One region of the Allobosea sp. CCNWLY174 genome, then DNA from elsewhere that is predicted to be linked to it. Evidence: predicted binding sites of a transcription regulator. Region 1 holds the regulator's gene; each other region holds the start of a gene.
The links. The regulator LexA, encoded in region 1, represses DNA repair genes until DNA is damaged. The targets are predictions, from matches to a motif close to TGTTCNNNNTGTGTTCNG.

Region 1 (9,973 bases):
ACGGTCTGCCCGTCCCAATCGAGGCCGAGCCAGGCGAGGCCGTCGAGGATCGCGGCGATTGCGCCCTCGGTCGAACGTTCGCGGTCGGTGTCCTCGATGCGCAGCAGCATCTTGCCGCCATGGCGGCGGGCATAGAGCCAGTTGAACAGCGCGGTGCGGGCGCCGCCAATGTGCAGGAATCCGGTAGGCGACGGCGCGAAGCGCGTGACGACCGTGTCACTCATGAAGGAAGGCTCCGGCGGAACGGGTAAGCGTGAGGCGAGGGCGATCGTGATACGGGCCTCGGCCGGGGCTGACATCCGGCGCCGCCGCTGTAACATGGCTTGCCGGCTGCCGTTAAGAGCCTCCTGCGGGGAGGGGGCGCGATCATCGCGCGGCCGCGACGGGGGATGGATGCTCTCCTACGGGCCAGAACAGCGCCGTAGCAGGGTGGGCGTGCTGGCTCTGCCTGCGCGCTTGCGGCGCGGCGCCCATTTTTCCCAGCCATTATCTGCTTTCCTGCCCGATTGGGGCGGCCGCCTCCGCCAGGCGTTCGAAGCCGAGATCGAGCGCCGCCGCCTGTTCAACTGGCTTCCGGTCTGCATGGGGGCCGGCGTGCTGCTCTATTTCCTGGCCGATCGCGAGCCAGGGCTGGCCGCGCCCCTGGCCGGGCTGGTGCTGTGTGCGCTCGCCGCGCTGCTGATGCGGCAACGGCGGGCCATCATGGCGATCTGCATCGCGACCGCGGCGGCCTTTGCCGGCTTTACGGCCGCGACCTGGCGGACGGCGAACATCGCGGCGCCGGCGCTCGCCCGCAATCATGTCGGCAAGCTCACCGGCTTCGTCGAGGCGCTGGAGCAGCGCGAGAAGGGCGTGCGCATCGTCATCCAGGTCACGGACCTGCCGGGCGTCGATCCCGGGCAGCGGCCTCGGCGGGTGCGCGTCACCACGCCGGTGACCACGCTGAAGCCCGGCGACCATATCAGCGCGACCGCCCGCCTGTTGCCGCCGCCAGGCCCGGCGCGCCCAGGCGGTTACGACTTCGCCCGCGATGCGTTCTTCCAGGGCGTCGGCGCCGTCGGCAACATCGCCGGCAAGATCGCGCTCGCGCCGCCTCCCGTGCCGATGCCGCGCCGGCTCGCCCTGGCGGTCGCGATCGACCAGGCCCGTAACGCGCTGACCGAGCGCATCGCGACCAGTGGCGGCGGGCAGGCGGGAGCGATGGCGGCGGCCCTCGTCACCGGCAAGCGCGGGCTGATCAGCGAGCAGACCAACAACGACCTGCGCGCCGCCGGCATCTACCACATCGTCTCGATCTCCGGCCTGCACATGGTGCTGGCTGCCGGCACGATCTTCTGGCTGGTGCGGGCCTTGCTCACGCTGTCGCAGACGGTGGCGCTGCACTGGCCGGTGAAGAAGCTCGCGGCGCTCGTCGCCATGCTCGGTGCCACCGCCTATTGCATCTTCTCCGGTGCCGATGTCGCAACCGAGCGCTCGCTGATCATGACGCTGGTCATGCTCGGGGCGATCCTGGTCGACCGGCCGGCGCTTTCCATGCGCAACCTCGCTCTGTCCGCGATCATCGTGCTGCTGCGGGAGCCGGAGGCGCTGCTCGGGCCGAGCTTCCAGATGTCGTTCGGAGCGGTCGCGGCGCTGATCGCCTTCGCCGAGCGCTGGCAGGAGCGGGCGCCCGATGCCGCCGCCGCCGCATGGCCCTGGCCGCTGCGCCCGCTCTGGCTCTCGGCCGTGGGAATCCTGACCACCACCATGGTCGCGACCGCGGCGACGGCGCCCTATGGCGTCTACCATTTCCAGACCTTCAACCCGTTCGGCCTGCTCGGCAACGCGCTGGCGCTGCCCTTCGTCTCGCTGATCGTGATGCCCGCCGCGGTCTTCGGCGTGCTTGCCTATCCGTTCGGACTCGACTGGCCGGCCTGGGCGCTGATGGGCTGGGCCTCCGGATATGTACTCCAGCTCGCCCATTGGGTCGCCGGCATCGACCGCTCCACCGTGGTGCTGCCCGCTTTCGGCTCGACCGCGCTGATCCTGTTCTCGCTGTCGTTGCTCTGGCTGACCTTGTGGACGACGGCGCTGCGCTTCCTTGCCGCGCTGCCCTTGGTCGGCGGGCTGGCGCTGGCCTCGGCCCCGTCGCGGCCCGACATCCTGATCGAGCGAGACGGCTCGGGTGTGCTGGTGCGGGGGCCGGAGGGCAAGATGGTGCTGGCCGGCAAGCCGAGCCGCTTCGTGCTCACGCAATGGCTGCATGCCGACGGCGATTCGCGTGCGCCCGACGATGCGGCGCTGCGCAATGGCGCCGCTTGCGATCCGCGTGGCTGCGTCATCCGCCTCCCGGATGGCCGCTCGGTAGCCTATACGCGCGACCGGATCGCCTTGGTCGAGGACTGCCTGCGCGCCGATCTCGTGGTGACGTCGCTCTACTGGACAGCACCTTGCGCAGCCCGCCTGATCGACCGCAGCGCGCTCATGCGCGACGGCGCGACGGCGTATCATGCGGCCCGCGGCGGCTGGCGCGCCTATACGGCCGACGAGGTCACGCGCCTGCGCCCCTGGACCCGGGCGCGACCGGAACCGAAGCCGGCGTCAGAACCAGCGCCTGCTCCGGCAACTGCAGCCGCAACTGCGGAGCCGGCACAGGATGCCGAGGCGATTCAGTAGCGCCGCATCAGGTTGACGAGCCGGCCCTGGATCTTGACCCGGTCGGGCCCGAGCACGCGCGTCTCATAGGCCGGGTTGGCGGCTTCGAGCGCGATCGAGGAGCCGCGCTTGCGCAACCGCTTCAGCGTCGCTTCCTCGTCGTCGATCAGGGCGACGATGATGTCGCCGGTATTGGCGGTGTCCTGCTTGCGGATGACGACGGTGTCGCCGTCGAGGATGCCGGCCTCGATCATCGAATCGCCGCGGACTTCCAGGGCATAATGCTCGCCGCCGCCGAGCATGTCGGCCGGCATCGTGACGCTGTGGCTGCGGTCCTGGATCGCCGAGATCGGCGTGCCGGCGGCGATGCGGCCCATGACCGGGATCGAGACGGTTGAGCGCCCGCTGTCTTCCGCAGCCGATGGTCGCGGCTTCGTCAGATTGGCTGCCGGCGTCGGGGAAGGCGGGGTCTGACCGAGGCCGCCCTGGACAACGGAGGGGCTGAAGCGGCCGCGCTGTGCCTGCGGCCCGCCGATGCCGTCCGGCATCTTGATGACTTCGAGCGCACGTGCCCGGTTCGGAAGCCGGCGAATGAAGCCGCGCTCCTCCAGCGCCATGATCAGCCGGTGGATGCCGGATTTGGAACGCAGATCGAGCGCATCCTTCATCTCGTCGAAGGAGGGCGGCACGCCGGATTCCCGCAGGCGCTCCTGGATGAAGCGAAGCAGTTCAAACTGTTTGCGTGTCAGCATGGTCGCGCCGCTCGCCTCTCGGGCTAGAATCGAAACAAAGCACGAACACCATACGCGTTCGCCTTGTGTTCCGCAAGGGGAGCGCTGTGATGAGAACTGATCCTATTTGAGACATGCCGTCCCGGGCGACTGCATGGAGACCGGGATCCCGAAAGAGGTTCCGGAATGGATCCCGGATCGGCGCCGCTGCGCGGCTTGTCCGGGATGACAACCTGAGAGCGGGAGAGTTGACTAAAGCAACTCCGCAATTCTCCGAACCGCGGAATTGCTTTAGGTCTTCGCTTTATCGCATTTTCTTCACGCGAACCGGTGTCCACTTCGCTCGAAAATGCTCTAGCGCAGCCGGATGACGCGGCAGGGATCGCCGGCCTTGGCAGGCTCGGCGAAAGCCGGGCGGATCACCAGCGCCTCGGCCCGCGACAGGTTCGCCAGCATCGAGGAATCCTGCTTGGCGAAGGGCCTGACCCGTCGCTCGCCCTCAATGATCTCGGTGGTGGCACGCAGATAGTCCTGGCGCTCGTCATTGGCCGGCAGGTCGACGGCCAGAGTGGCGGGCTCGCTGCGGTCGCGCTCGGGATCGGCGATGCCGAGCAGCGCCTCGACCAGCGGCATGGCAAAGAGATGGCCGCAGACGATCGAGGAGACCGGGTTGCCGGGCAGGCCAAGCGCGACCATCGGGCCGAGGCGGCCCATCATCATCGGCTTGCCCGGGCGCATTGCGATCTTCCAGAAACCGAGCGCCATGCCCTGCGCCTTCAGGGCCGCCTGGACGAGATCGTGCTCGCCGACGGAAGCACCGCCGAGGGTGATCAGGACATCGGCGCCGGCGGCGCGCGCCGCCTCGATCTTGGCGGCCAGATTGGGGTGGTTGTCGCGGGCGATGCCGAGATCGAGCGCCGTGCCGCGGGCCTCCTCGATCAGCGCGGCGAGAGCGAAGCTGTTCGAGGCGACGATCTGGTCGGGGCCGACCGGCTCGCCCGGCAGGACGAGTTCGTCGCCGGTGGCGAGGATCGCGACCAGCGGCTTGCGGCGGACCGAAAGCGTCGGGTGGCCGGCAGCGGCGGCCAGACCGAGCGCAGCGCTATCGAGGCGACGACCGGCCTTGAGCAGAATCTCGCCAGTCTGAAAATCCAGCCCGGCCGGGCGGATGAACTGGCCCTTGCCCGCTGGCTTGACGACGCGGATGACCTGGCCGCCGACGCCCTCGGCATGCTCCTGGATCAGGATCGCATCGGCACCGTCGGGGATCGGCGCGCCGGTGAAGATGCGTACCGTCTCGCCGGGCCCGACCTGGCCGGAAAAGCCGCGGCCGGCGGCGGATTCGCCGACGACCTTGAGCTCTTTGCCCAGGGTGAGATCGGTGGCGCGGGCGGCGTAGCCATCCATGGCCGAATTGGCGAAGGGCGGCTGGGTCCTGAGCGCCGCGACGTCCTCAGCCAGCACCCGGCCGGCGCAGTGCGCCAGCGCCAGCGTCTGCGCCGGCGTCGGGCCGGGCACGCTGTCGAGCAGCGCCTTGAGCGCGACCGGGACGGGGGTGAGGCTCATGCCTATGGTCCTGCGATCTCGTAGGTTCCGGACTTCCCGCCGGATTTATGCACGAGTCGGACGCCTTCGATATGCATGGCGCGATCGACCGCCTTCACCATGTCGTAGACAGTGAGGCAGGCGACGCTGACGGCGGTCAGCGCCTCCATCTCGACTCCGGTCTTGCCGGTCAGCTTGACCTCGGCGCGGACGCGCACGCCCGGCAGGGTTTCGTCGATCGACAGGTCCACGGAAATCTTGCTGAGCAGCAGCGGGTGGCAAAGCGGGATCAGTTCATGGGCGCGCTTGGCCGCCATGATGCCGGCGAGGCGGGCGGTGCCGAGCACATCGCCCTTCTTGGCCTCGCCGTCGCGGACGATCGCCAGGGTCTCGGCTTGCATCACCACATGGCCTTCGGCGATCGCTGTGCGGACAGTCTCGGCCTTGTCGCCGACATCGACCATATGGGCCTCGCCCTTCTGGTCGAGATGGGTGAGGCGGCTCACGCCGCCGCCTCGGCAGTCTTGCCGGTCAGAAGCTGGCGGGTCGCGGCCGCCACGTCCGCCTGGCGCATCAGGCTTTCGCCGACCAGGAAGGTGTTGACGCCGCAGGCCTGCAGACGGGCGATGTCGTCATGCGTGAAGATACCGCTCTCGCCGACCAGCAGGCGATCCTTGGGCACGCGCGGCGCCAGCCGCTCGGTGACGGCGAGGTTGAGCTCGAAGCTGCGCAGATCGCGGTTGTTGATGCCGACGAGCCGGGTGTCGAGCTTCAAGGCGCGCTCCAGCTCGGTTTCGTCATGAACTTCGGCGAGCGCGGCCATGCCAAGCGCTTTCGCCGTCGCGACGAGCTCGCGCGCGGCGGCATCGTCGAGCGAGGCCATGATGATCAGGATGCAGTCGGCACCCCAGCTGCGCGCCTCGAAGACTTGGTAGGGCTCGAACATGAAGTCCTTGCGCAGACCAGGCAGGCCTGAGGCGGCGCGCGCTTCGCCAAGATATTCCGGCCGGCCCTGGAACGAGGGCATGTCGGTCAGCACCGAGAGGCACGCGGCACCGCCTGCGGCATAAGCCTTGGCCAGCGCGGGCGGGTCGAAATCGGGGCGGATCAGCCCCTTGGAGGGCGAGGCCTTCTTGATCTCGGCGATCAGGGCCGGGCCGCCGGCGCGGTGCTTGGCTTCGAGCGCACCGACGAAGTCACGCGGCACGGGCTCAGCCGCTGCGCGCTTCTCGATTTCGGCCTGAGGAATCGCCAGCCGAGCAGCCGCGATCTCCTCGCGCTTATAGGCCTCGATCCGCCTGAGAATATCGGACATGGATGGCCTCACGCATTGGAACTGGCGACGAGGGCTGCGAGCGCGGCCTTGGCCTTGCCATTGTCCAGCACCGCATAGGCCTGCGCCAGCCCTTCGCCGAGCGTAGCCGCCTTGCCGGCGACGACGAGCGCGGCGGCGGCATTGAAAGCGGCGATGTCGCGGAAGGCGCTCTTCGCACCGCCGAGCACCTCCTGCAGCGCCTGCGCATTCTGCGCCGGCTCGCCGCCGCGCAGATCCTCGGGCTTTGCACGCGGAATACCGACATCCTCGGGCGCGATATTGAAGCTCTCGATCTTGCCGTCCTTCAGCGCGACGACGCGGGTCGGGCCGGTGGTGGTGATCTCGTCGAGGCCGTCGGAGCCGTGGACCGCCCAGACGGTATGCGAGCCCAGCGATTGCAGCACCTTGACCATCGGCTCGAGCCAGGTCTCGGAGAAGGCGCCGATGAGCTGCTGCTTGACGCCGGCCGGGTTCGAGAGCGGGCCGACCAGATTGAAGATGGTGCGGGTGCCGAGCTCGGTGCGCACCGGCGCGACATGGCGCATCGAGGCGTGGTGGGTCGGTGCGAACATGAAGCCCACGCCGGCCTGCGCGATGCAGCGCTCGGTGCCGGCCGCCTCCAGCCCGACCTTGACGCCCAGCGCGGTCAGCACGTCGGCGGCGCCGGAGCGCGAGGAGGCCGCGCGGTTGCCATGCTTGGCGACCGGGACGCCGCAGGCCGCGACGATGATCGAGGCGAGCGTCGAGACATTGTAGGAACCGGATGCGTCGCCGCCGGTGCCGACGATGTCGATCGCGTCGGCCGGCGCCTCGACGGTGAGCATGCGGGCGCGCATGGCGGTGACGGCGCCGGCGATCTCCTCGGTGGTCTCGCCGCGCACGCGCAGCGCCATCAGGAAGGCGGCCGCCTGCGCGTTTGTCACCTCGCCGGAGAGCATCGATTCGAAGGCGTCGCGGGCTTCCTCGCGCGACAGCGAGGCGCCGGTCGCGACTTTGGCGATGAAGGGTTTGAAGTCGTCCATGGGAACTCGATCGATCAGGCTGTCGCGGAAAGGGCGGCTTTGGCGTTCTGGCGCGACCATCGCTCGGCGAGATCGAGGAAATTGCGCAGGATCGTCGCGCCATGCTCCGAGGCGATGCTCTCGGGATGGAACTGCACGCCGTGGACGGGCAGGTCGCGATGCGACAGCGCCATGATCATGCCGTCGCCGGATTCGGCCTCGATGGAGAGCTCGGTCGGGCAGGTCTCGCGGCGGACGACGAGCGAGTGATAGCGCGTCGCCTCTAGCGGCCCGTTGATGCCGTGGAACAGGCCTCGCGCGCGGTGGGTGATGGTCGAGACCTTGCCGTGCATCGGCAAAGGCGCGCGCACCACTTCGCCGCCGAAGACCTGGCCGATCGTCTGCAAGCCAAGGCAGACGCCGAAGATCGGCTTCCTGTCGGCGCCCTCGCGTACGAGATCGAGGCAGATGCCGGCCTCGTTCGGTGTGCAGGGGCCGGGCGAGAGCACGATCGCGTCATGGTCGCCGGCGAGGGCGTCATTGACCGAGAGCGTGTCGTTGCGGTGCACGTCGACCTCCGCCCCAAGCCCACCGATCAGGTGGACCAGGTTCCAGGTAAAGCTGTCGTAATTGTCGATCAGCAGGATGCGCATCGTCTTGGGGCCGTCCCCACCCAGTTTCTTAAGGCTTGCACATGCCCCCGAACGCTCGTGCCGGTCAAGCGCGAGGGCGCGAAGCTGCTCGCTCCGCGCCCTCGAACGATTGTCGTCGGTATCGACGAACGAGGTTATTTCACTCGGCGATAATGCGCCGTCATGAACTGGACCCACTGGCCATCCTCGCCCTTGGCGCGCGAGGACAGGATGTGATGGTCCGGGCTCTTGACCTCGACGATGTCCTGATAGGCCGCCGTCTGGCCGGGCTTGGTGAAGTCGGGGCCTTCGGTGTCGAGGGTCAGCACTGTGCCATCGGCGCTGCGCGTGCCGGAGTAGACCCATTGACCGCTCATCATCGAGCCGATGAAGGAGCCGACATAGCGTTCCTTGAGCGGATCGTAGCCGAGCGTGATCCGGGTCTTCGCCGGGCTGCCATCGGGCATGCAGCCGGTGCCGTCGCCGACGAGCCAGAGCTCGCCGATCGACGAGTAGGACTGCGTGCCGGTCGATTTCATCGGAGGCTGGTCCGGACCCATCATGCATTCGCTCTCATAGGTCCATTCGCCGATGAGCTGGAGGAGCCAGTCATGCTCCGCCTGGGGCTTGGATGGCATGCAGCCGGAAAGGTCGCCGGCCTGCGGCTTGTCGAGTTCTGCTGCGTTGCTCATGGTTCTTCCTCCTTGGCTTTGCTTCTCTGGGGTGGACAGTCGAATGCGCCGTGGTCAGGCGGCGGCAGCAACCAGCTGCGGGCGCTCCGTGGCCTGCTTGAGCGCGGCGAGGCCCTTCTCGAAATCGCCGCCGACCATGCGGTCCATGTTGAAGATCGTGCCCATGACCTTGCCCATGAACGGGCAGGCGCCCTGCATGTGCCAGGTCACCAGCGTGCCGCCCTCTGCCGGGGTGAGGCTGAATGTGATCAGGTTGTGGCAGGCCATGGGCTTGGTCATGTCGAGCGTGATGGCGAGCTTGGTCGGCGCCTGGACCTCGACGATCGCAAGTTCGCCGGTGCCGGCCTGCTTGTTGCCGTCGAAGGCGTAGACGGCGCCGACGCCGGAGGTCTCGCCCTTGAAGCTGCGCTTCATCGCTGGATCCTTCTTCTCGTAGGGCGACCAGGCGCCCCATTTCCGGAAGTCCGAGAGCAGGGCGAAGATACGCTCGGGCGTCGCCCGGATCGTCGCGGAACGGCTGACCTCGAAGAGATCGGGCTTGCGTGCGGCGACAATGAGGAGGCCGGCGACAAGGGCGAGCACGGCGATGGCGAGATAGGTAAGCATGGCACTCTCCTGTGTGGGGTGGGTTCGCGGGTCAGGCGCCGAGACGGACGGGGATCAGGCGGCGCAGCCGCGGATCGCGCAGGTAAAGGCCGCCCCAGGCCAAGAGGCCGAGATAGAGGCCGAAGAGGAGATGGCTGAAGAGCGGGCTGCCGACGCGCAGATGCGTCGCCATGGCGCCGCCGAGCAGGCCGGTCAGCAGGATGGCCCCGAGCACCGACGTGCGCGGCAGCGCATACAGCAGCGCGATGACGAGCGTCATCAAGCCGAGCCCGCGCGCCAGCTCCTGCGAGCCGGAATAGCCAAGCTGCTGCATCGTCTCGGTGACGATGGCGAGTGGCGCCAGCTTGATGCCGCCGTCGAAGATCAGAAAGGCGACGATGATGCCGCTCATGATGCGCCCGGTCCAGAGCTGTCCGGCGGGCGTGGTGGGCAGGGTGGTGGACTGCATGGAAGCTCCGATTTGATAGGGCTCCGCCGGCCCGGATGTGCGGGCAGGTTTCGTCCGAGGTTCGGGGCCGGCGTATCCGGTATCTGCCACGAGGACGTTGGCGGTCCGGACGTACCGACAGAGCGAGATGAATTTTTTTCGAGCCGTCGGTTTGGTATTTATCTTGATGACAAGATAAATCTGACGTTGTCTCGATGTCAAGATATATTCATGATGCCCGCCACATGATCAGCGGAGGCCGCGATGAGCGATGATGCAGGGCAGGGCAGCGACCATATCGACCGGTTGCGCGGACAGTGGCAGCGCGAGTTACCGGAGCTGGATACCTCGCCCATGGCGGTGCTCGGCCGGGCCCGGCGGATCACGCTG
Region 2 (9,973 bases), on a different contig from region 1:
TCTCTCTGCATGTCGACATGAACGATCGCAGGGTGACGCCCTTCCCACCCGACATCCTCGCCAATCTCGCGATCATGAAGGCGGCGCATGCGCAAATGCCGCGCCCGGCCACGGTCGGCCGGATGATCGGCATGCCGCAGAAGAGCACGATCACCCTCGGCGAACCGGCGCAGGAAGCGGAACGCGAGACGGAGACGCGGCACTAGCTCCGGAACCGGAGCTACTCGTCGTCGTCCGGTATCTTCAGCAGGTGGCCGCAGGCCTTGCAGTGCACTGCGTCTGGTTCATGACGCTGCAGGGCGCATTGCGGACAGGGGAAGGTCACCTTGTGCGGCCGGAACACCGCCTGCGCCAGCCGGACGAACAGCGAGATGCCGATGATCATCACCACGATCGAGGTCAGCTTGCCGGCGATGCCCGGCAGGGTGATGTCGCCGAAGCCGGTCGTCGTCACCGTCGTGACGGTGAAGTAGAGCGCATCGACATAGCCCTCCAGCCCGGGCCGGCTCATGAAGAAGAAGGTGTAGACGAAGCCGCTGACGACGAAGAGGAAGGTCGCGAGATTGACCAGCGCCTTGGCGACATCCTCCCAGTCGCGGTAGCGCGTTTCGCGCAATTGCGCCCAGATCAGGCCGCGCTGCGACAGCGACCACAGCCTCAAGATGCGCAGGAAGCCGAAATTCTCCAGCCATTGCGGCGCCAGCAGCGTCGCCAGGATGAAGAGGTCGAGCAGCATGGTCGGCTGGCGCAGCAGCCGCAGCATGTTTGACGAGGCGAGGAAGCGCGCCGCGATCTCGGCGGCGACGATGATGGCGACGGCATAGTCGAGCCAGAGGAATTCCGGCCGGTCGCGCAGCATCGGCGTCGCGACGAAGAAGCCGATGATCAGGATATCGACGATCAGCGTTGCAAGCTGGAAGCGTAGCGCCGCCGGCGTCCGGCCGTGGTAGAGCTGCCGGAGCCGGTCACGCAGCCCGGAACTGCCATTGCTGCTGTCATCTGGATCGGCGGCTGCACTCATCCGATCGGCGTAGCAGCGTCGCGGCGACGGCGTCCAGCCCCGGCCGCTTAGGCCGGCCTGATCGCGACCGCCTGCACGCTATAGCCGCCGAACAGCCGCGTGGTGCTGCCGGTGGTGCCGGCCTCAGCGCAAAGATCGGTCACGACCGCATCGAGATCTTTCCGCGGCGTGACATGGAACAGCGCCAGCCAGCGGTTCAGCAATGCCCTGAACGGCCCGGGCAGATGCGCCTGGTCGCCGAAATCGACGATGTGCAGCGCGCCGCCCGGCGCCACCACTTGCATCGCCTGCGCCAGCGCCTCGCGCCAGGGCGGGATCATCGAGAGCGCATAGGAGATCACCACCCGCTCGAAACCGGCGCGGCCGAACAGCGCCTGCGGGTTGAAACGGGTTGCATCGGCCTGCGCCAGGACGATGCGCTCGGACAGCCCCGCCTTCGCCACCTGCTCGCGAGCGGTGCGCAGCATCTCCTCCGAGACGTCGAGCCCGTAGCAGCGCGTCAGCGGATAGCGCTGCGCGATCTTGATCAGGTTCCTGCCGGTGCCGCAGCCGATCTCCAGCACCGCCCCGCCGGGCGGCGGCTTCAAGCCGGTGATCAACCCGTCGCGGCCGAGCAGATAGAACTTGCGGGTCGCATCGTAGATGTGCCGCTGAAAACGATACATCCGGTCCATCAGACCGGCGGCATCCGCGTTGGCCTCGGCCGCGCTCACGCAGCCGCTCCGCGGACATAGAGATGGAAGGCGCCGTAGATCGAGGAGCGGTCGCGCGCTCCGAGCGCGCGGCTGCGCTCCTCCTGATACTGCCATTGCGCCAGGATCGCCTCCGGCACGCGGCCGGGCAGCAGCCGCTCGTCGGCGGCGGTGCGGAAGATCACGCGGGCGCCGGGCGCGGCGCTGCGGGTGATCTGCGTCCACAGCGCCGTCAGATCGGCATCGTTCATCCAGTCCTGGGCATCGAGCAGCACGAAGCCGTTGCAGCTTTCGGCTGGCTGCTTCTCGAGGAAGGCGGTGATCGCGCTCTGATGGTAGGAGACGCGCCCGGCGCGCGCCTTCACCGTCTCGAAATTGCCCTGCTCCAGATAGGGCGGCACCGCCGCATCCGGCTCGGTTCCGTAACCGCGGCCGAAGGCCTGCCAGGCGAAGTAGTTGGTCTTCAGGTCGAAGCCGCAGGCCAGCCGCTCCAGCCGGTGGCGCAGGACGGCGCGGATGCCGGCATCGCCATCGGCGGCCAGTGCCTTGTATTGCGCCGGCGGGATGCCGAGCCCATAGAGCGAGGCCGGCTGGCGCACCAGCCAGCGCACGAGCTTTGTCTCGAAGACCGGCGCCAGATGCCGGTCGAACAGCGCCCGTTGCTGCTCCATCGTCTTGGCCTGCAGCATGACGCGCGGATCGCAGCCGAGCCGGCGGGCGAGGAAGTGCCCGGTGCCGATGAAGCGGCCGAGCAGGCCGTAGCGGTAGAAATTGCGGGCGAAGAGCTCGATCCGGCGCTGGCCGGCGAGGTTGCGCCCCTCCCAATAGGCGCGGCTGACGGCGTCGAGCCGCGGCGCGATCAGCCGGTCATAGGTCTCGACATTGGCCTTGGACTGCGCCTGCCCGAAGAAGCGGCGGAAGACCGCATGATCGTCGATTTCGCGCAGGGCCGCGAGCTTCAGATGCCCGAGCGCGATATGGGCGCCGTTGAGGTCGATCGCGCTGATCTTCGCCGGATCGGCGGTGAGATAGGACAGGATGTTGCAGGAGCCCGAGGCGATCGCGACGAGATGGTCGCCGGGCTGCAGCGCCAGTGCCTCCATGTCGACGACCGGATCCTCCCAGATCTGCGGGTAGACCAGCCCGGAGAAGGCGAGCGTGAACATCCGCTCCAGCAGGCCGGCGCGCGAGAGCGGCTTGCTGCGATGGACGGCGGTGGTCAGCCCGAGGTTCGTCGTGCGCTTCACCGCGCGGATCGTCTGCGTCACGAAGCCCCTCGTTTCCGCCCATGGCGATGGCGAGCCGCTGGAGCCGGATTTGATCAGGTCGGATCGACCTGATCTGTGAATCCGCCTCCAAATTGATCTGGAGACCGCTTTTCCCCGCCTGCTTGCGGTGCAAGCTGGCGGGAGCGGGCTCTAGAGGAGTCGCGTGACGGTTGGGTGACGCAGAGCGACGCGGGAGGAGAGCGCCGTCGCCATTGAACGCGAACGTGAAAGAGCTCGCGTTGCGCCCCCGTGACATCAGGAAGACAAATCCCCATATCTTGCGCGACAATCGAACAAGAGCGCACGGAAAGGAGCCTCGCATGGGCCTGATGGACATGTTCGCCAAAACGGGAAAGCCCGCAGAGCGTGAATTCCCCTTCCAGCTCAGCGACGCCGAATGGCGCGAGAAGCTGACGCCGGAGCAGTACCGGGTGCTGCGCGGCCACGGCACAGAGCGGGCCGGCTCCTGCGCGCTGAACTTCGAGAAGCGCGCCGGCACGTTTTCCTGCGTCGGCTGCGGCCAGCCCTTGTTCAAATCGCACAAGAAGTTCGAGAGCGGCACCGGCTGGCCGAGCTTCGACCAGCCACTCGAAGGCGCGGTCGAGGAGAGCGAGGACTACAGCTACGGCATGCACCGGGTCGAGGTGCATTGCGCCAATTGCGGCGGCCATCTCGGCCATGTCTTCCCCGACGGCCCGCCCCCGACCGGCCTGCGCTACTGCATCAACGGCGTGGCGATGGATTTTGCGCCGGAGGTCTGACGGACTGCCGACGGCGGCTCAGGCTTTCGTCGGCCCGCGCCCGTCGATCAGGTCGCGGACGCGGCGTGCGAAGACCTCCATCTCGAACGGCTTGGTCATGATGTGCATGCCCGGTTCGAGATGGCCGTGGTTGAGCACGGCGTTCTCGGCATAGCCGGTGACGAACAGCACCTCGAGATCCGGGCGGTGCATGCGCGCCGCGTCGGCGAGCTGGCGCCCGTTCATGCCGCGAGGCAGCCCGACATCGGTGACGAGCAGGTCGATCGGCTGCTTGGTCTCGAGGATCTTCAGCGCCGAGGGACCGTCGCCCGCTTCGATCACGGCATATCCCAGCTCTTCCAACTGCTCGACGCAGAGCATCCTCACCAACGGCTCGTCATCGACGACGAGCACGGTCTCGCCGCCGGCGACCGGCGCAGGATCAGCGAAATCCGACGCGGCTTCGCCGGCTTCGACGACCTCGCCCATATGGCGCGGAAGATAGATGCAGATCATCGTGCCTTTGCCGGGCTCCGAATAGATCCGCGCCGCGCCGCCGGATTGGCCGGCGAAGCCGTAGACCATCGACAGGCCGAGCCCGGTGCCCTGGCCGATCGGCTTGGTCGTGAAGAACGGGTCGAAGGCCCGTTCAACCACGTCCGGCGTCATGCCTGTGCCGGTATCGGAGACGCAGAGCGAGACATATTGCCCCGGCTTCAGGTCGCGCGCCTTTGCTGCCCGCTCGTCCATCCAGCGGTTGGAGGTCTCGATCGTCAGCTTGCCACCATCCGGCATGGCGTCGCGCGAATTGATGCTCAGATTGAGCAGCGCATTTTCGAGCTGGCCGGCATCGGCGAAGACCGTCCACAGGCCTGCGGCGCCCACGGCCTCGATCGCGATCGTCGGGCCGACGCTGCGTGCGATCAGGTCGAGCATGCCATTGACCAGCCCATTCACATCGACCGGCTTCGGGTCGAGCGTCTGGCGCCGCGAGAAGGCGAGCAGGCGCTCGGTCAGGCTGGCGGCGCGGCGCACGGCGCTCTTCGCGCCGGTGAGGAAGCGCTCGGTGTCGGCGATCCGGCCCTGTGCGATCCGCGCCTGCGCCATTTCCAGGCTGCCGCCGATGCCGGCCAGAATGTTGTTGAAGTCGTGGGCGATGCCCCCGGTGAGCTGGCCGACCGCCTCCATCTTCTGGCTCTGGCGCAAGGCCTCCTCGGTTTTCATCAACTCCGCCGAGCGCTTCTCGACTTCCTGCTCCAGCGTCGCGTTGAGCTCCGCGAGAGCGGTCTCGGCGCGGCGGCGGGCGGTGATGTCCTGGAAGATGACGGCGACCTGCTTGCGGCTCGGCGGCTCGATGCGGACCGCAGCCAGCTCGAGATAGCGGCCCGTCGCGACCAGCTCCTGCTGGAAGCGGATCGGCTCGCCGGTGCGCAGCACGGCGCCATAGCGCGCGACCCAGGCGTCCGCCTCGTCCGGCACCATTTCGCGCAGTTTCTGGCCGACGACATTGGAGATGCCGGCATGGCGCTCATAAGCGTCATTGGCCTGGATATGGACGTAGTCGCTGTCGGAACCGTGCGGCCCGTCAAAGAACTCGATGATGCAGAAGCCTTCGTCGATGGCGTCGAACAAGCCCTTGTACAGCGCCTCGCTCTCGCGCTGCGCCCGTTCCGCCAGGGTTCGCTCGGTGACATCGGCCCCCTCGATGAAGATCGCGTTGACCTTGCCATCGCTGTCGCGGAGCGGCTGGTAGACGAAATCGAGGAAGCGCTCCTGCGTCGGCCCGCCGGGCTCGGCCTGGATCACGAAGCGCGCGCCATTCGCGGTATAGGGCACGCCGGTGCGATAGACGTCGTCGAGGATGCCCACGACACCCTGCGCAACGGCGTCCGGCAGCGCCTCCGCCACGGTGCGGCCGACGACCTCGCGATCGCCGATCAATCTGAGATAGCTCGGATTGGCGAGATCGAAACGGTGTTCCGGCCCGCGCAGCAGCGCCATGAAGGTCGGCGCCTGCTCGAACATCTGCGTCAGAATGGGGGCGATGAGGCCGGCGTCGCTGTGCACGTCGATCGTTCCGCAAATGTCGGGACGGGAATGCTCCGACACGACAGAATGCGCGGCGGCGGCGGCTGGTTCCTTCGCACGCGGGCGCAATCGAGGAAAGATCGATCTGTCCGCCTCCGTCAGACCTCCGGCACCGCCCTTCTGGCCAGCGTCACCGCATCGACCGCCAGCGGCAGGTCGCCGAAATGCCCGGACCAGTGCCCGCCAAGCCGCGTCGCGACGAAGGCGTCCGCCACGGCATGCGGCGCATGGCGGATCAGCAGCGCACCCTGCAGCATCAGCGCCAGACGCTCGGTCAGCAGACGGGCCTGGCCTTCATGCCGGATGAGATCGTGGAGGTCATTGTCCAGCATCTGCAGCGCCGCGTCATAGCGCCGGTCCTGGCCGGAGACCGTGTGCAGTTCCGCTCGCAGCGCCTGCAGCGAGCCCGGCTCACGTTCCAGCGAGCGCAGCACGTCGAGGCAGATGACGTTGCCCGAGCCTTCCCAGACCGAGTTCAGCGGCGCCTCGCGATAATGCCGCGCCATCGGGTTCTCCTCGATGAAGCCGTTGCCGCCATGGCATTCCAGCGCCTCGACGACGACAGCCGGCGTGCGCTTCGCCACCCAGTACTTCGCCAGCGGCGCGCCGATACGCGCCAAGAGCTTCTCGCTTTCCGACCGCTCCTGCCGATCGACCGCGGCGAAGAGCCGGAAGGCGAGCCAGGCCGCCGCCTCCGCCTCGATGGCGAGATCGGCGAGAACGTTCTGCATGATCGGCTGGTCGATCAGCAGGCGCTGGAAGGCGGTGCGATGCTGGGCGTGATGGCCGGCGAGCATCACCGCCTGCCGCATCAGCCCGGCGGAGGCCGCGGCGATGTCGAGCCGCGTATTGTGGTTCATCGACAGGCCGGTGCGCAGCCCCCGGCCGGGGTCGCCGAGCATATGGCCGATGGCGCCGCGAAACTCGACCTCGCAGGAGGCGTTCGAGCGGTTGCCGCATTTGTCCTTGAGGCGCTGGATCGCGATGCCGTTGCGTGTCCCATCGGGCCGCCAGCCCGGTACGACGAAGCAGGAGATGCCCTCCTCGTTGCGCGCCAGCGTCAGGAAGACGTCGGAATGCGGCACCGAGAAGAACCATTTGCTGCCGTGCAGCGAATAGGTGCCGTCGCGATTGTCATAGGCGATGGTCTGGGTCTGGCGCAGATCCGAGCCGCCTTGCGTCTCGGTCATCGCCATGCCGACGGTCGCGCCTGCTTTGGCCTGAGCGGGCCCCTGAGTCTTGTCGTAGGTTTTCGAGGAGATCAGCCCGCCCCATTGCGCCCAGAGTGCTCGATCCTGCTTCAGCACCGGGATCGCCGAATAGGTCATCGAGATCGGGCAGCAGATGCCGCTCTCGCAACCATACCAGAGATATTGCAGCGCGGCCCGCGCCACCTGCGCGCCCGGCCCCGGCCGGTTCCAGGCCAGCGCATGCGTCTCCTGGCCGATGGCGCGGGCCATCAGCGCGTGCCAGGCCGGATGGAACTCGATCTGGTCGATACGGTTGCCGAAGCGGTCATGGCTGCGCAGTTCCGGCCCGTGCCGGTTGGCGAGCCGCGCCATCTCGATCGTCTCGGCGGCGCCGACCGTCCGGCCGGCCTCGTGCAGCCGCTCATCGGCCCAGCCGGCGTCGAAGGCCGCGATCGCCGCCCTCAGCACCGGATCGGCGGCATAGGCGTCGTAATCGGCCAGCGGCGGCACCTGGTTGGTGACCTGATGGGCCTGCCCCGGCGCTGATCCTGCTGACGGCATCGGTCGCTCCTGCGGCTTATCCTGTTCGCGGCTGCATCCTGATCCAGCAATCGCCCGCGCGACACCCTATATTGACCGTAGAACGAATCACGATCGAGCAGCGTCAACTTGTCAGACCACACCACCTCCGCCCCCCTGCCCCGCCCCGGCGGCCTCGCATCGCGCGCGGCCGCGCAACCGGCGGCTGGCTATCTGCAGGGGCTCAATCCGGAGCAGCGCCTGGCGGTCGAGGCGACCGACGGCCCCGTGCTGGTTCTGGCCGGCGCCGGCACCGGCAAGACCCGCGTCCTCACGACCCGCATCGCTCATCTGATCGCGACCGGCCGCGCCTATCCCTCGCAGATCCTCTCGGTGACCTTCACCAACAAGGCGGCGCGCGAGATGAAGGAGCGCGTCGCGAACCTCGTCGGCCCGGTCGCCGAGGGCATGCCCTGGCTTGGCACCTTCCACTCGATCTCGGCCAAGCTGCTGCGCCGTCATGCCGAGCTGGTCGACCTGCGCTCCGATTTCACCATCCTCGACACCGACGACCAGATCCGCCTGATGAAGCAGGTGATCCAGGCGGAGGGGATCGACGAGAAGCGCTGGCCCGGCCGGATGCTGGCCGGCTTCATCGATAGCTGGAAGAACCGAGGCCTCGCGCCCAAGGACGTGCCGCCGGGCGAAGCCGGCGTCTTCGCCAACGGCAAGGGCGGCAAGCTCTACGCCGCCTATCAGGACCGGCTCAAGACGCTGAACGCCGTCGATTTCGGCGATCTCCTGCTGCATTGCCTGACGCTGTTCCGCGAGCATCCGGAACTGCTGGCGAGCTATCACGAGCGCTTCCGCTACATCCTCGTCGACGAGTACCAGGATACCAACGTCGCCCAGTATCTCTGGCTGCGACTGCTGGCCCAGGGCCGGCGCAACATCGCCTGCGTCGGCGACGACGACCAGTCGATCTATGGCTGGCGCGGCGCCGAGGTCGACAACATCCTGCGCTTCGAGCACGACTTCCCAGGCGCGACCGTGGTCCGGCTGGAGCGCAACTACCGCTCGACCGGCCATATCCTCGCCACCGCCGCCAAGCTGATCGCCCGCAACGAGGGCCGCCTCGGCAAGACCCTGCGCACCGAGGACGAGGCCGGCGAGAAGGTCACCATCACCGGCGCCTGGGACAGCCAGGAGGAAGCGCGCCTGATCTCCGACGAGATCGAGGCGATGCAGTCCAAGGGCGAGAACCTTTCCGAGGTCGCGATCCTCGTCCGCATCTCAGCGCAGATGCGGGAGATGGAGGAGCGGCTGATCCATGTCGGCGTGCCCTATCGCGTCATCGGCGGCCCGCGCTTCTACGAGCGCGCCGAGATCCGCGACGCGATGGCCTATCTGCGCTGTGTCGTGAGCCCGACCGACGACCTCGCTTTCGAGCGCATCGTCAACGTGCCCAAGCGCGGCCTCGGCGACGCCACCATCCAGCTCCTGCACAACCATGCCCGCGCCACCGGCTTCTCGCTGATGCAGTCGGCCCGGGCGGTGGTCGAGACCGAGGAACTGAAGCCCAAGGCCCGCACCGCCCTGCGTGAGCTGGTCGAGGCCTTCGCCCGCTGGTCGGGGCGCGCCGAGAGCATGCAGCAGGGCGAGCTCGCCGAATTGGTGCTGGAGGAGAGCGGCTACACCGAGATGTGGCAGAAGGACCGCTCGGCCGACGCCGCCGGCCGGCTGGAGAACCTGAAGGAACTGGTCCGCTCGCTCGACGAGTTCCCCGATCTGCCGTCCTTCCTCGAGCACGTCTCGCTGGTGATGGACGCCGACAGCGGCGATGGCGGCGCCCGCGTCTCGATCATGACGCTGCACGCCGCCAAGGGGCTGGAATTCGACACCGTCTTCCTGCCCGGCTGGGAGGAAGGGTTGTTTCCGAACCAGCGCGCCCTCGACGAGAACGGCCGCGCCGGCCTCGAAGAGGAGCGCCGCCTCGCCCATGTGGGTCTGACCCGCGCCCGCAAGCGCCTCAAGCTCTATTTTGCCTCGAACCGCCGCATCCACGGCCTCTGGCAGTCGAGCTTGCCGTCGCGCTTCATCGACGAACTGCCTGAGGACCATGTCGAGGTCGTCCAGGCACCGACGGCCTACAGCCAGGGTGGCTACGGCGCCTCGCGCTTCGAGCGCATGGAAAGCTTCGGCTCCTCCTACCAGACGCCGGGCTGGCAGCGCGCCCAGGAGAACAAGGCGAAGTTCAATTCGGGCGGGGGCTTCTCCGACGCCGGCCAGCGCGGCTTCGGTTCAGGTCGCCAGCGCGGTCCGATGCTGATCGAGGGCGAGCTGACGGCGAAATCGACGGGAACTTCCGCCTACGATCCCGGCGCCCGCGTCTTCCACGTCAAGTTCGGCCCCGGCTCCGTCGCCAGCGTCGACGGCAACAAGCTGACGGTGGATT
Region 3 (9,973 bases), on a different contig from region 1:
GTCTGATCGCGCCCGATCTTCGCGGTTTCGGCGACAGCGGCAAGTCAGCGACGCCGCGCAGCGATGTCGGCGCCAACGCCCATGCCGACGACATCGCGGCGCTATTGGACGCGCTCGGCACCGGGCCGGTCGGCGTCGTCGGCCACGATGTCGGCGCCTATGTGGCGCAGGGGCTGGCGCGGCGTCATCCGCAACGGGTCGAGAAGCTCCTGTTCTTCAACTGCCCGACGCCGAGTGTAGGCTCGGCCTGGGTCCGCGACGGCCATGTCAACGAGATCTGGTACCAGTCCTTCCAGCAATTGCCGCTGGCGGAGCAGTTGATCGGCTCCAGCCGCGAGGCCTGCGCGCTCTATCTCGGGCATTTCCTGACGCATTGGTGCCATCGCAAGGATGCCTTCGCGCCGGTCTTCGACACTTACGTCGAGAACTTCATGAAGCCCGGCAATCTGCGCGGCGGCTTCGACTGGTATCGGAGCCAGAACGCGGCGCGGATCGCCGCGATCGACGGGCACCCGGCTCCCTCCGTGCCGATCCATCAGCGCACGCGGGTCCATTGGGGCCGGCACGACCCGATCCTGAAATCGGAGTGGGCGAGCTTCCTGTCGCATTATTTCGACGATGTGGAGGTGAGCTTTTGCGAGGGCGCCGGCCATTTCGTCCATGTCGAGGCGCCGGATGAGGCGGCGCAGGTCGTGGCCGATGTGTTCGCGGATTAACTGGCGGCTTATCGTCTACCGTATTCCTCGGAGTCCTCTCGCGTTCTGGCGCACAACACCTACATGAGCGAAAGCGGCCCTCGCGCGCGCAAGTCGGCGAAGGATGAAGAATGAGGACGATTCAAAATCTTGTGGTTTTTGAATCGCTTGCCGCAATATCTCGCCGTGAACGAAACCTGATTCTGTGGGAGTCAGCGATTCGGCCTCGCTTCGTTCCGGACTCGTTCTGTTCACGGATCGGGTTGCCTTCAGGCGGCTCGACCCGGTAGGGCTTGCCCCGCCCGGGCTGCAGGAAAGCTCCAGCGTCTTGATCCAAACCCGTTCCCTTCCGCCTTCGCTCCGCGCTCGCGGCGTCACGGCGGTGCTCGGACCGACCAATACCGGTAAGACCCATCTGGCCATCGAGCGGATGGTCGCGCATCCCACGGGCATGATCGGCCTGCCGCTGCGCCTCCTGGCGCGCGAGGTCTATCAGCGTGTCGTCGACAAGGTTGGGCCACACGCCGTCGCGCTCGTCACCGGCGAGGAGAAGATCAAGCCGGAGCGGCCGAGCTTCTGGGTCTGCACGGTCGAGGCGATGCCGCGCGACCTCGTCGTCGATTTCGTCGCCATCGACGAGATCCAGCTCGCCGCCGATCTCGACCGCGGCCATGTCTTCGCCGACCGGCTGCTCAATCATCGCGGCCGCGAGGAGACGATGCTGATCGGCGCCGGCACGATGAAGCCGCTGGTCGAGCAGCTCATCCCCGGCGTCAACGTCGTCTCGCGGCCGCGCCTGTCCAACCTGTCCTTTGCCGGCGACCGCAAGATCACCCGCCTGCCGCGGCGCTCGGCGATCGTCGCCTTCTCGGCCGAGGAGGTCTACGCCATCGCCGAGCTGATCCGCCGGCAGAAGGGCGGAGCGGCGGTGGTGCTGGGGGCGCTCAGCCCACGCACGCGCAATGCCCAGGTCGAGATCTACCAGTCGGGCGATGTCGACTATCTCGTCGCCACCGACGCGATCGGCATGGGGCTCAATCTCGATGTCGACCACATCGCCTTCGCCGGCGACAGCAAGTTCGACGGCCATCACTATCGCAAGCTCAACCCGGCCGAGTTCGGCCAGATCGCCGGCCGGGCCGGGCGGCATCTGCGCGACGGCACCTTCGGCACCACCGGGCGCGCGCCGCCCTTCGATCAGGACCTGGTCCAGGCGATCGAGGATCATCGCTTCGACTCGGTGCGGCAGGTGCAGTGGCGCAACTCCGATCTCGACCTGCGCTCGATCCCGGGGCTGCTCGACAGTCTCAATATCCAGCCGCAGGAGCCTGGGCTGACCCGGGCCCTGATCGCCGAGGACATGACGACGCTGGAGATCCTGGCGCGCGATCATGACGTCTCGCGGCTGGCGCAGGGCAAGCCGGCGGTGTCGCGGCTCTGGGAGGTCTGCGGCCTGCCCGACTATCGCAAGATCGCACCGATGCAGCATGCCGAATTGGCGACGACGCTCTATCTGCGCCTGATGCGCCATGGCCGGCTCGATCCGGACTGGTATGCCGGCCAATTGGCTGCGCTCGACCGGGTCGATGGCGAGATCGACACCCTCTCGGCCCGCATCGCCCAGGTGCGGACCTGGACCTATGTCGCGAACCGTCCGGACTGGTTGCCTGATCCTGAGCATTGGCAGGGGGTGGCGCGTCTTGTAGAGGACAGGCTGTCGGACGCTTTGCACGAACGGCTTGCCAGCCGATTCGTCGATCGGCGCACGAGCGTGTTGATGCGTCGCCTGCGGGAGAATGCAATGTTGGAGGCCGAAGTCACCGCGACCGGCGATGTCCTGGTCGAGGGTCAGCATGTCGGATTGCTGCAAGGCTTCCGTTTCACGGCGGACCCGAAGGCGGGTGGTCCGGAAGCGAAAGCTTTGAACGCTGCGGCGCTGAAGGCGCTGGCTGGCGAGCTCGAGGCACGCGCCTCGCGCGTCGTACTGGCCGGCGACGATGCCTTCGTGCTCTCGCATGATGGGTTGGTGCGCTGGATCGGCGAGCCCGTGGCGCGCCTGGCCGCTGGCGAGAAGGTGCTTGAGCCGCGCCTGCGCCTGATGATCGACGATCACCTGCCGGCCCAGGCCCGCGAGCAGATCGAGACGAGGCTGGCCGCCTGGCTGAAGCATCACGTCACCAAGCTGCTCGGCCCACTCCAGATCCTGGAGAACGCCGAGAGCGTCAGCGGCATCGCCCGCGGCATCGCCTATCAGGCGGCCGAAGCGCTCGGCGTGCTCGAGCGCAGCAAAGTCGCCGAGGAGATGAAGACGCTCGATCAGGAAGGGCGGGCGGGCCTGCGCCAGCTCGGCATCCGCTTCGGCGCCTTCCACCTCTATGTCCCGGCGCTGCTGAAGCCGGCACCGCGGGCGCTCGCCGCCCAGCTCTGGGCGCTGAAACACGGCAATCCGGAGACCGCCGGGCTCGACGACATCTCGCATCTCGCCTCCTCCGGCCGGACCTCGTTTCCGGCCAACAAGGAGATCCCGAAGGGACTCTATCGCGCCGCCGGCTACCGCGTCTGCGGCGAGCGGGCGGTGCGCGTCGATATCCTCGAACGCCTCGCCGACCTCATCCGTCCGGCGATCGCCTATCGACCTGGCGTGACGCTCGGCCAGCCGCCGGTTGGCGCTGCCGATCAGGACGGCTTCGTCGCCACCGGCGCGATGACCTCGCTCGTCGGCTGCGCCGGCGAGGATTTCGCTTCGATCCTGCGCTCGCTCGGTTATGTCTCGCAGAAGCGCCCGGGCCCGGCCATCACGGTGCCGCTCGCTGTTGCGCCCGCGCCGGCCGCGACCACGCCGGCAGTCCCGGTGGAGGCCGTGGCCGAGGCGACTGACGCGCTTGATGAAGCGCATTCCGTCGACGTCGAAGGTGCGGTCGAAAGCACGGACAGCGTCGCTGCCGCGGGTGAAACCCCGGATGCTCCGATCCTGACCGATGCCGAGGTCGCTGCCGCTCCGACAGAAGACGACGTCGCCAGCCCGGCCGAGCCGGTGCCGGCCGATGCGATGTCGATCCTGGCTCTACCGAGCGACGAGCCGGTGGCGGAAGCCGCGTCCCAGCCCCAAACCGAGATGGCCGAGCCTGTCGTTGCCGCCGAGGCGGCAGGCGAGCTTGCCGCTGCGGTCGAGGTGACTGCGCCTGCCGAGCCCGAGTTGATCGAGATCTGGCGGCCTCATCGCCATCAGGGCGGCCGTCGTCCCGAGCAGGGGCAGCGTGGACGCCGGCCCGACCGCCGCGCCGGTGCTGCCGAGGCCGCTCCCGTCACGGGAAGCGGCGAGGGCAAGCCGAGCGGGCAGCGTCCGCCGAATCGCAACCGCTGGCGCGAAGGTGGCTGGAACGGCCCGCGCCCGGCCGGCGGCGAGCCTGCGGCGCAGGACGGTGCTGGTCGCAATGCCCAGGGGCGTGACGGGCGCCCCGAGCGTGGTCCCCGGCCCGAGTTCAAGCGTGATGGCGGCCGCCCCGGTGGTGGTCCGCGTCGCGAGGAGCGTGGCGGCAAGGAGCAGCGCTTCCAGCAGCCGGCGCGGCCGCGCCCGGCCGAGCGCCAGCCCGATCCGGATTCGCCCTTCGCCAAGCTGCTCGCCCTCAAGGCCCAGCTCGAGGGCAATGACGGGCGCAAGCGCTGACGCAGCGTAGGGAGGCTGCTTGCGGGACGATCGGCAACGCCTCGACAAATGGCTCTGGTTCGCGCGCTTCGCGCGGACCCGCCCCGCCGCTGTGCAGCTGGTGGAGGACGGCCATGTCCGCATTGCAAGTAAGCGCGTCGAGAACCCGGCGCTCGGGGTGAAGCCGGGGGATGTCCTGACGCTGGCTTTGCCGCATGCGACGCTGGTGGTGCGCGTCACTGCCTTCGCCGAGCGGCGAGGCTCCTACGAGCAGGCGCAGACGCTGTATGAGGTCCTGAGCGGCGGCGAACGCGGCGTTCCGTCGCTTGCGCCGGAGGAGCCGAAGGGATAACGCGGAGGCTGCGCGGGACGTGTCAGCGTGCCTGCGAAAAATCTTCTCGAAACGGTTGTTTCGATGGAAGTTTGATCTCGTTTCCGGTCGTGACAGGGCCTTGAAACATTCTCTCGACCGGCTCTAAAGAAGCGCCGGCCGATTGGAAGGACAGCGCCATGACCTATGTGGTCACCGAGAACTGCATCAAGTGCAAGTACATGGACTGCGTCGAAGTCTGTCCGGTCGACTGTTTCTATGAAGGCGAGAACTTCCTCGTCATTCATCCCGACGAGTGCATCGACTGCGGCGTCTGCGAGCCGGAATGCCCGGCCGAGGCGATCAAGCCGGACACCGAGCCCGGCCTCGACAGCTGGCTGCAGCTTAATGCGAAGTTCGCTGCGAGCTGGCCCAACATCACGCAGAAGAAGGACTCGCCGGCCGACGCCAAGGAGTTCGACGGCGTGCCCAACAAGCTCGAGCTTCTGTCGCCGGAGCCCGGCGAAGGCGACTGAAGTTACCCTTCGTCAGAGCCTGATCGAGGTTAACCATGGCCGGCCGCAACGCGGCCCGGCGGCATTCGCATTCCGTTTACCTTTGATTCGGCGCGAATTTTGTGGTATCCACAAGCCACAGTCGAGTTCTTTCCGCCTGCCCCTGCGAGGTTACACAAACGGGGCACTCCCAGAGACGACAGCAGGCCCGACCGGTCAGAATGCCCGGCGTGTTGCTGTCTTCGTGTCTGGTGGCCAGCAAGAAACAACTGACTGAGGGAGCATGTTGTGTCGGGAGAAGAGCCAGAAGGCTTGCCCGTCACGTCAGGCAGAGTGCCGCCGGTCATCCCGGCCAGCGGCTGAAAGTCGCGTCTCCGCTCCGGCGGAGAGATGCAGGAGTCGAAACGGCATGTCCACTGCGAAGAAGACTGTTGTGCGCCAGGGCTTCAAGACGGGCGAGTTCGTCGTCTATCCGTCCCATGGCGTCGGTCAGATCACGGCGATCGAGGAGCAGGAAGTCGCGGGCTTCAAGCTCGAACTCTTCGTCGTCAGCTTCGCCAAGGACAAGATGACCCTGCGCGTCCCCACCGCCAAGGCGGCGAGCGTCGGCCTGCGCAAGCTCGCCGATGCCGACATCGTCGGCAAGGCGCTCTCGACCCTGACCGGCCGCGCCCGTGTCAAGCGCACCATGTGGTCGCGCCGCGCCCAGGAATACGAAGCCAAGATCAATTCGGGCGATCTCGTCGCCATTGCCGAGGTGGTGCGCGATCTCTATCGCTCCGAAGCCCAGCCAGAGCAGTCCTACTCCGAGCGCCAGCTCTATGAGGCGGCGATCGACCGGATGACCCGCGAGATCGCGGCCGTCGAGGAGATCACCGAGACCGAGGCGCTGAAGAAGATCGAGGGTCAGCTCGCCAAGTCGCCGCGCCGCGCCGGCAAGGGCGAGGCCGCCGAGGCGGCCGATGCCGAGGAAGGCGACGAGGACCTGCAGGAGGAGGCTGCCTGAGGCAGCTTTCCGCTATCGGATAGCAAGAGCCCGGCGGATCGCTCCGCCGGGCCTTTTTTGTATCAGGCCGCACCGGTCTCTGCCGCCAGGAAAGCCACGGTCCGCTCCCAGGCGAGCTTGGCGGCCGCGGCATTGTAGCGCTCGGCGCTGGTGTCGTTGAGGAAGGCGTGGTCGACGTCCGGATAGACGATCGCCTGGTAAGTGATGCCGGCCGCCTTCAGCGCCGCCTCATAGGCCGGCAGCCCCTCGACCAGGCGCGTATCGCGAGAGGCGTGCTGGATCAGCAGCCGGGCCTTGATCTGCGGCACCTTGGAAAGATCCGGCGAGCGGCCATAGAAGACGACGCCGGCATTGAGCTCCGGCGCGCTGACAGCGAGATCGTTGACCGCGCCGCCGCCCCAGCAGAAGCCGACTGCCCCGACCTTGCCGGTCGTGTCCGGCCGGGACTTGAGGAAGGCCAGAGCCGCGCGCCCCTGCGCAACGACATCCTCGGGCTTGAGCTGCGCGAACAGGGCACGCGCCGCGTCGGCATCGGCCGGCGTGCCGCCGAGGGGAGTGAGGAAATCGACGCCGAGCGCAGTGAAGCCGGCGAGCGCGGCGCGGCGGGTGACGTCCTCGATATGCGGATTGAGGCCGCGGTTCTCATGGATGACGACGACACCGCCCCGCTTCGCCTGGGCCTTCGGGGTGACGAGGTAGCCCTTGAGCCTGACTCCGCCGACCGTCTCATCGATGCGCCTGCTCTCGATGCGGGCGTCGTCGGCCGCGACCTGCTGGGCCTGGGCGTAGTTCGGCTCCAGCAAGGCGAGCGCAGCTTCCGCCGCGGCGGCCGAGCCGGCGATGGCGATCAGCCGGTTCATGAAGCTGCGGCGGTCGAGCGGCTTGTGGGTGTATTCGTCGTAGAGTTCGACGATGCGGCGATCGAGCGCCATGGCTGCCTCCCTGTCCTGACGACGGCCGGGAGGCTAGCACAGGGCGCGCCGAAAGCAGCCGGCGCGCTGCGCGCTATTCGCTCACGATCTTGTAACGCTGGCCGGGCGTCAGCCTCGCGTTGCGCTCCAGCCCATTGAGAATCAGGAACTGCTCCAATGGCCGATCGGTCGAGGCCATGCGCTCGGCTAGGCTGGCGGGCGTGTCGCCGGCGCCGGCCGTGACGAGCCGGATCCTCAGGGGGCTGACCGATTGCGCGTCGCTGGCACTGAGATTGCGGAAGCTGTCGAGCAGAGCGCGCATGGCGCGTTCGGGATCGTTCTGGCCCTTGGCGGCGAGGATGAAGCGGTAGACCCGCGGCCCGGCCTGGACCGCCGCAAGGCGGAAGGTCCAGTCGGCGCCCTTGCCGGAGGTCACAGCCGCCGGCAGGCCGCCGACGGTCAGCGACTGCACCTCGGCCGTGGCGACCCCGTCGATCCAGCCCGACGCCACGTAGGATTCCAGCGTCTGGCCGGCCTTCAGCGCGACCGAATCGAAGCGCAGCGCCTGCGAGCCGTCATTGCTGACGCCGACGACCATCTCGCGCGCGGCCTCCAGTTCGAAGCCATCCGGCGCGGTGAAGGCGATACGCAGGGCGCTGTTGAGGTAGCGGCGGCCGCGTACGACGCCATCGGCCGGGTCGTCGCCGAAGGCGACGCCGTCGACCACGGCGAGCCAGCGCGCGGCGTCGCGTTCGCCGAGGCCGGGCGCGCCGATCTGGCGGGCGCCATTGGTGACGGCGGCGACGCGCTCGGGCGTCGAGGGGTGGCTGGAGAGGATGTCGAGCTTCTTGTCGCCGCCGCCCTGCTGGCCGGCGCGGAAGCTGGTGTTGCGGCCGAGCGAGACCAGGAAGCGGCCGGCGCCATAGGGGTCGTAGCCGGCGCGGGCGATGTTGCGCACGCTGATCTGGTCGGCAGTGAGCTCCTGCTGGCGCGAGAAGCGGGCGAGCGAGAGCTTGGAGCTCTGCTGAACGGCGGCTCCGGTCGTCGGATCGTTCAGCACCTGCGCCACGACCTGGCTGACCAGCGCCGATTCCGCCTCCATCTCGGCGCGCTCGACGGCGTGGCGCGCCGTGACATGGGCGATCTCGTGCGCCATCACCGAGGCGATCTCGGAGGAATCGTTGGCCAGCGCAAGCAGCCCGCGGGTGACGTAGAGCCGCCCCGTCGGCAAAGCGAAGGCGTTGACGATCGGCGAATTCAGGATCGTCACCTCATAGGTGCCGATCTGGCCCTCGCCGGCCTTGGCGAGGCGGGCGATGATCGCTTCCAGCTCGGCCTTGACCTGAGGGGCGCGGTATTCGCCGCCGAAGGCCGCAAGCAGGCGCTGGTGCTCGCGGTCGGTGCCTCGCTGCAGGCTGGCGACGCGGGGCGCCGGCTCGCCGCCCGGCTGGTTGAGCGGTGCCAGGACGGAATTCTGGTCACCGAAGCAGGCCGCCAGCAGCAAGGCCGGCAGCACCGCGGCGACGAGGCGCCCCCGGATCGGCTGACGATGTCGCTGAACGTTCCGCATCGGCCCCTAGTCGATCAATTCCAGTGCACTACGCGTCTGCGCCTCGATCAGGAGGCCATCGCGCCCCTCGACCACACCGCTGACGCGCACGCGTTTACCTGTCAGCGCCGACGCGGTCCAGCCGCTGCGCTGCAAGTCACGCCAGAGCGCACGCGACAGAACGATGCTGCCACCCGCGCCACGCCGCCGTTCGAAGTTGAGATAGGTCCGCTGTGCCCGCTCGCCCACGGCAGCGATACGCCCCTCGACCACGACGATCCGGCCCGCCTGCGCTTTCATCGCGGAGGCATCATGGCCGTCGATGACCGGCAACGCCACTGCGGCAAAATTGCCCTGGGTTGCGGCCGGCGCGAGGCTGCCGGCCTTGCCTGCCACCGCCGGCCGTGGCTCGGCCTTGCGCCAGAGTTCGTTGCAGGCGGCAAGGCCGGGCTCGGGCAGCCGCCGCGCCGCGCCTGCGGCGAGAAGGGCGGCGCTCAGATCGGGCTGGCCGGCGAGCGCATCCGTCCCCTCGGCTGCGAGCAATCGGGCCGGCACACGCCCCCAGCGATCGGGGCCGCCGAGCGGTACCAGCCGGAATTCGCGCCCATGCCAGCGTGCCAGCTGCGCGGCGAAATGCTCGCGCTCGGTCTCGTTATGCCGTGGCGCCAGTCCGGCCAGCCTGATGGTCCGTCCATCGGCGAGCTGCGGGTCGCCATGCCGGTCGAGGCCGGCGAGGCGGACCTGCTCGGCCGCTTCCCCCGGCGCGCAAGCGTCATCTGCCGCCCGCACCATCGAGGCGCATGCGGCCATGACAGCGAGGACGCAGATAATCACTGCAAAGGAAGGCTTCACCTGCATCGGCTTTATGCTAAACGCAAGGACGTGCGTCCCGGTAGCTCAGCAGGATAGAGCAACGGTTTCCTAAACCGTAGGTCAGGGGTTCGAATCCCTTCCGGGACGCCATAAATCCTGCCTGCTCGAAAGTGAGGGGCCGCAATCCTGCGATCGCGTCAGGATTCGTTTAACCTCGGCGTGAGGCGCCAGGGAACTGCAACCTGGCATACTTCATTGCACGCTCACCTTGCACAGGAGGCGAGCATGCAGCTGGTTTTCGCAGTCACTGTCGGCATGGCCCTGATCGCTGCCATCTCATGGGCAGCCGCCGAACGCTGGAAGCTCTGATCTGAGCACCGGGCAAGAGGGCCGATATCTCCAAGCGCTCAGTGTTTCGTGACGTGCTCAGGCTTTCCCTTGCGCTTGGTCGAGGCCAACTCGTCGAGTTGCTTCTCGGTCATCGACTTGGCCATCGACTTCGAGGCGCCCTTTAGCTCGCTCTTGGGG

Region 2: the regulator LexA is predicted to act here: its motif matches at 7,639-7,656, upstream of V7S63_RS10425 (UvrD-helicase domain-containing protein).
Region 3: the regulator LexA is predicted to act here: its motif matches at 928-945, upstream of V7S63_RS11500 (helicase-related protein).

Annotation. Positions count from the first base shown of each region.
Region 1 covers NZ_JBBBBQ010000001.1:248,923-258,895, forward strand. Annotated here, with positions in the region: gene gltX (glutamate--tRNA ligase) at 1-320, opposite strand, end outside; gene V7S63_RS01210 (ComEC/Rec2 family competence protein) at 436-2,655, shown strand; gene lexA (transcriptional repressor LexA) at 2,649-3,386, opposite strand; gene V7S63_RS01220 (molybdopterin molybdotransferase MoeA) at 3,720-4,931, opposite strand; gene moaC (cyclic pyranopterin monophosphate synthase MoaC) at 4,934-5,416, opposite strand; gene trpC (indole-3-glycerol phosphate synthase TrpC) at 5,413-6,225, opposite strand; gene trpD (anthranilate phosphoribosyltransferase) at 6,234-7,247, opposite strand; gene V7S63_RS01240 (anthranilate synthase component II) at 7,262-7,879, opposite strand; gene V7S63_RS01245 (DUF1579 domain-containing protein) at 8,014-8,550, opposite strand; gene V7S63_RS01250 (SRPBCC family protein) at 8,605-9,156, opposite strand; gene V7S63_RS01255 (DoxX family protein) at 9,188-9,604, opposite strand; gene V7S63_RS01260 (MarR family winged helix-turn-helix transcriptional regulator) at 9,848-9,973, shown strand, end outside.
Region 2 covers NZ_JBBBBQ010000002.1:739,301-749,273, reverse strand. Annotated here, with positions in the region: gene V7S63_RS10460 (thioesterase family protein) at 1-206, shown strand, start outside; gene V7S63_RS10455 (ion channel) at 221-1,021, opposite strand; gene V7S63_RS10450 (class I SAM-dependent methyltransferase) at 1,069-1,734, opposite strand; gene V7S63_RS10445 (BtaA family protein) at 1,731-2,981, opposite strand; gene msrB (peptide-methionine (R)-S-oxide reductase MsrB) at 3,311-3,742, shown strand; gene V7S63_RS10435 (PAS domain-containing protein) at 3,761-5,788, opposite strand; gene V7S63_RS10430 (acyl-CoA dehydrogenase family protein) at 5,908-7,560, opposite strand; gene V7S63_RS10425 (UvrD-helicase domain-containing protein) at 7,669-9,973, shown strand, end outside.
Region 3 covers NZ_JBBBBQ010000003.1:110,154-120,126, forward strand. Annotated here, with positions in the region: gene V7S63_RS11495 (alpha/beta fold hydrolase) at 1-716, shown strand, start outside; gene V7S63_RS11500 (helicase-related protein) at 1,027-4,362, shown strand; gene V7S63_RS11505 (RNA-binding S4 domain-containing protein) at 4,382-4,693, shown strand; gene fdxA (ferredoxin FdxA) at 4,852-5,187, shown strand; gene V7S63_RS11515 (CarD family transcriptional regulator) at 5,576-6,172, shown strand; gene V7S63_RS11520 (dienelactone hydrolase family protein) at 6,235-7,104, opposite strand; gene V7S63_RS11525 (M48 family metalloprotease) at 7,178-8,653, opposite strand; gene V7S63_RS11530 (hypothetical protein) at 8,660-9,490, opposite strand; tRNA gene V7S63_RS11535 (tRNA-Arg) at 9,519-9,595, shown strand; gene V7S63_RS11540 (DUF3008 family protein) at 9,853-9,973, opposite strand, start outside.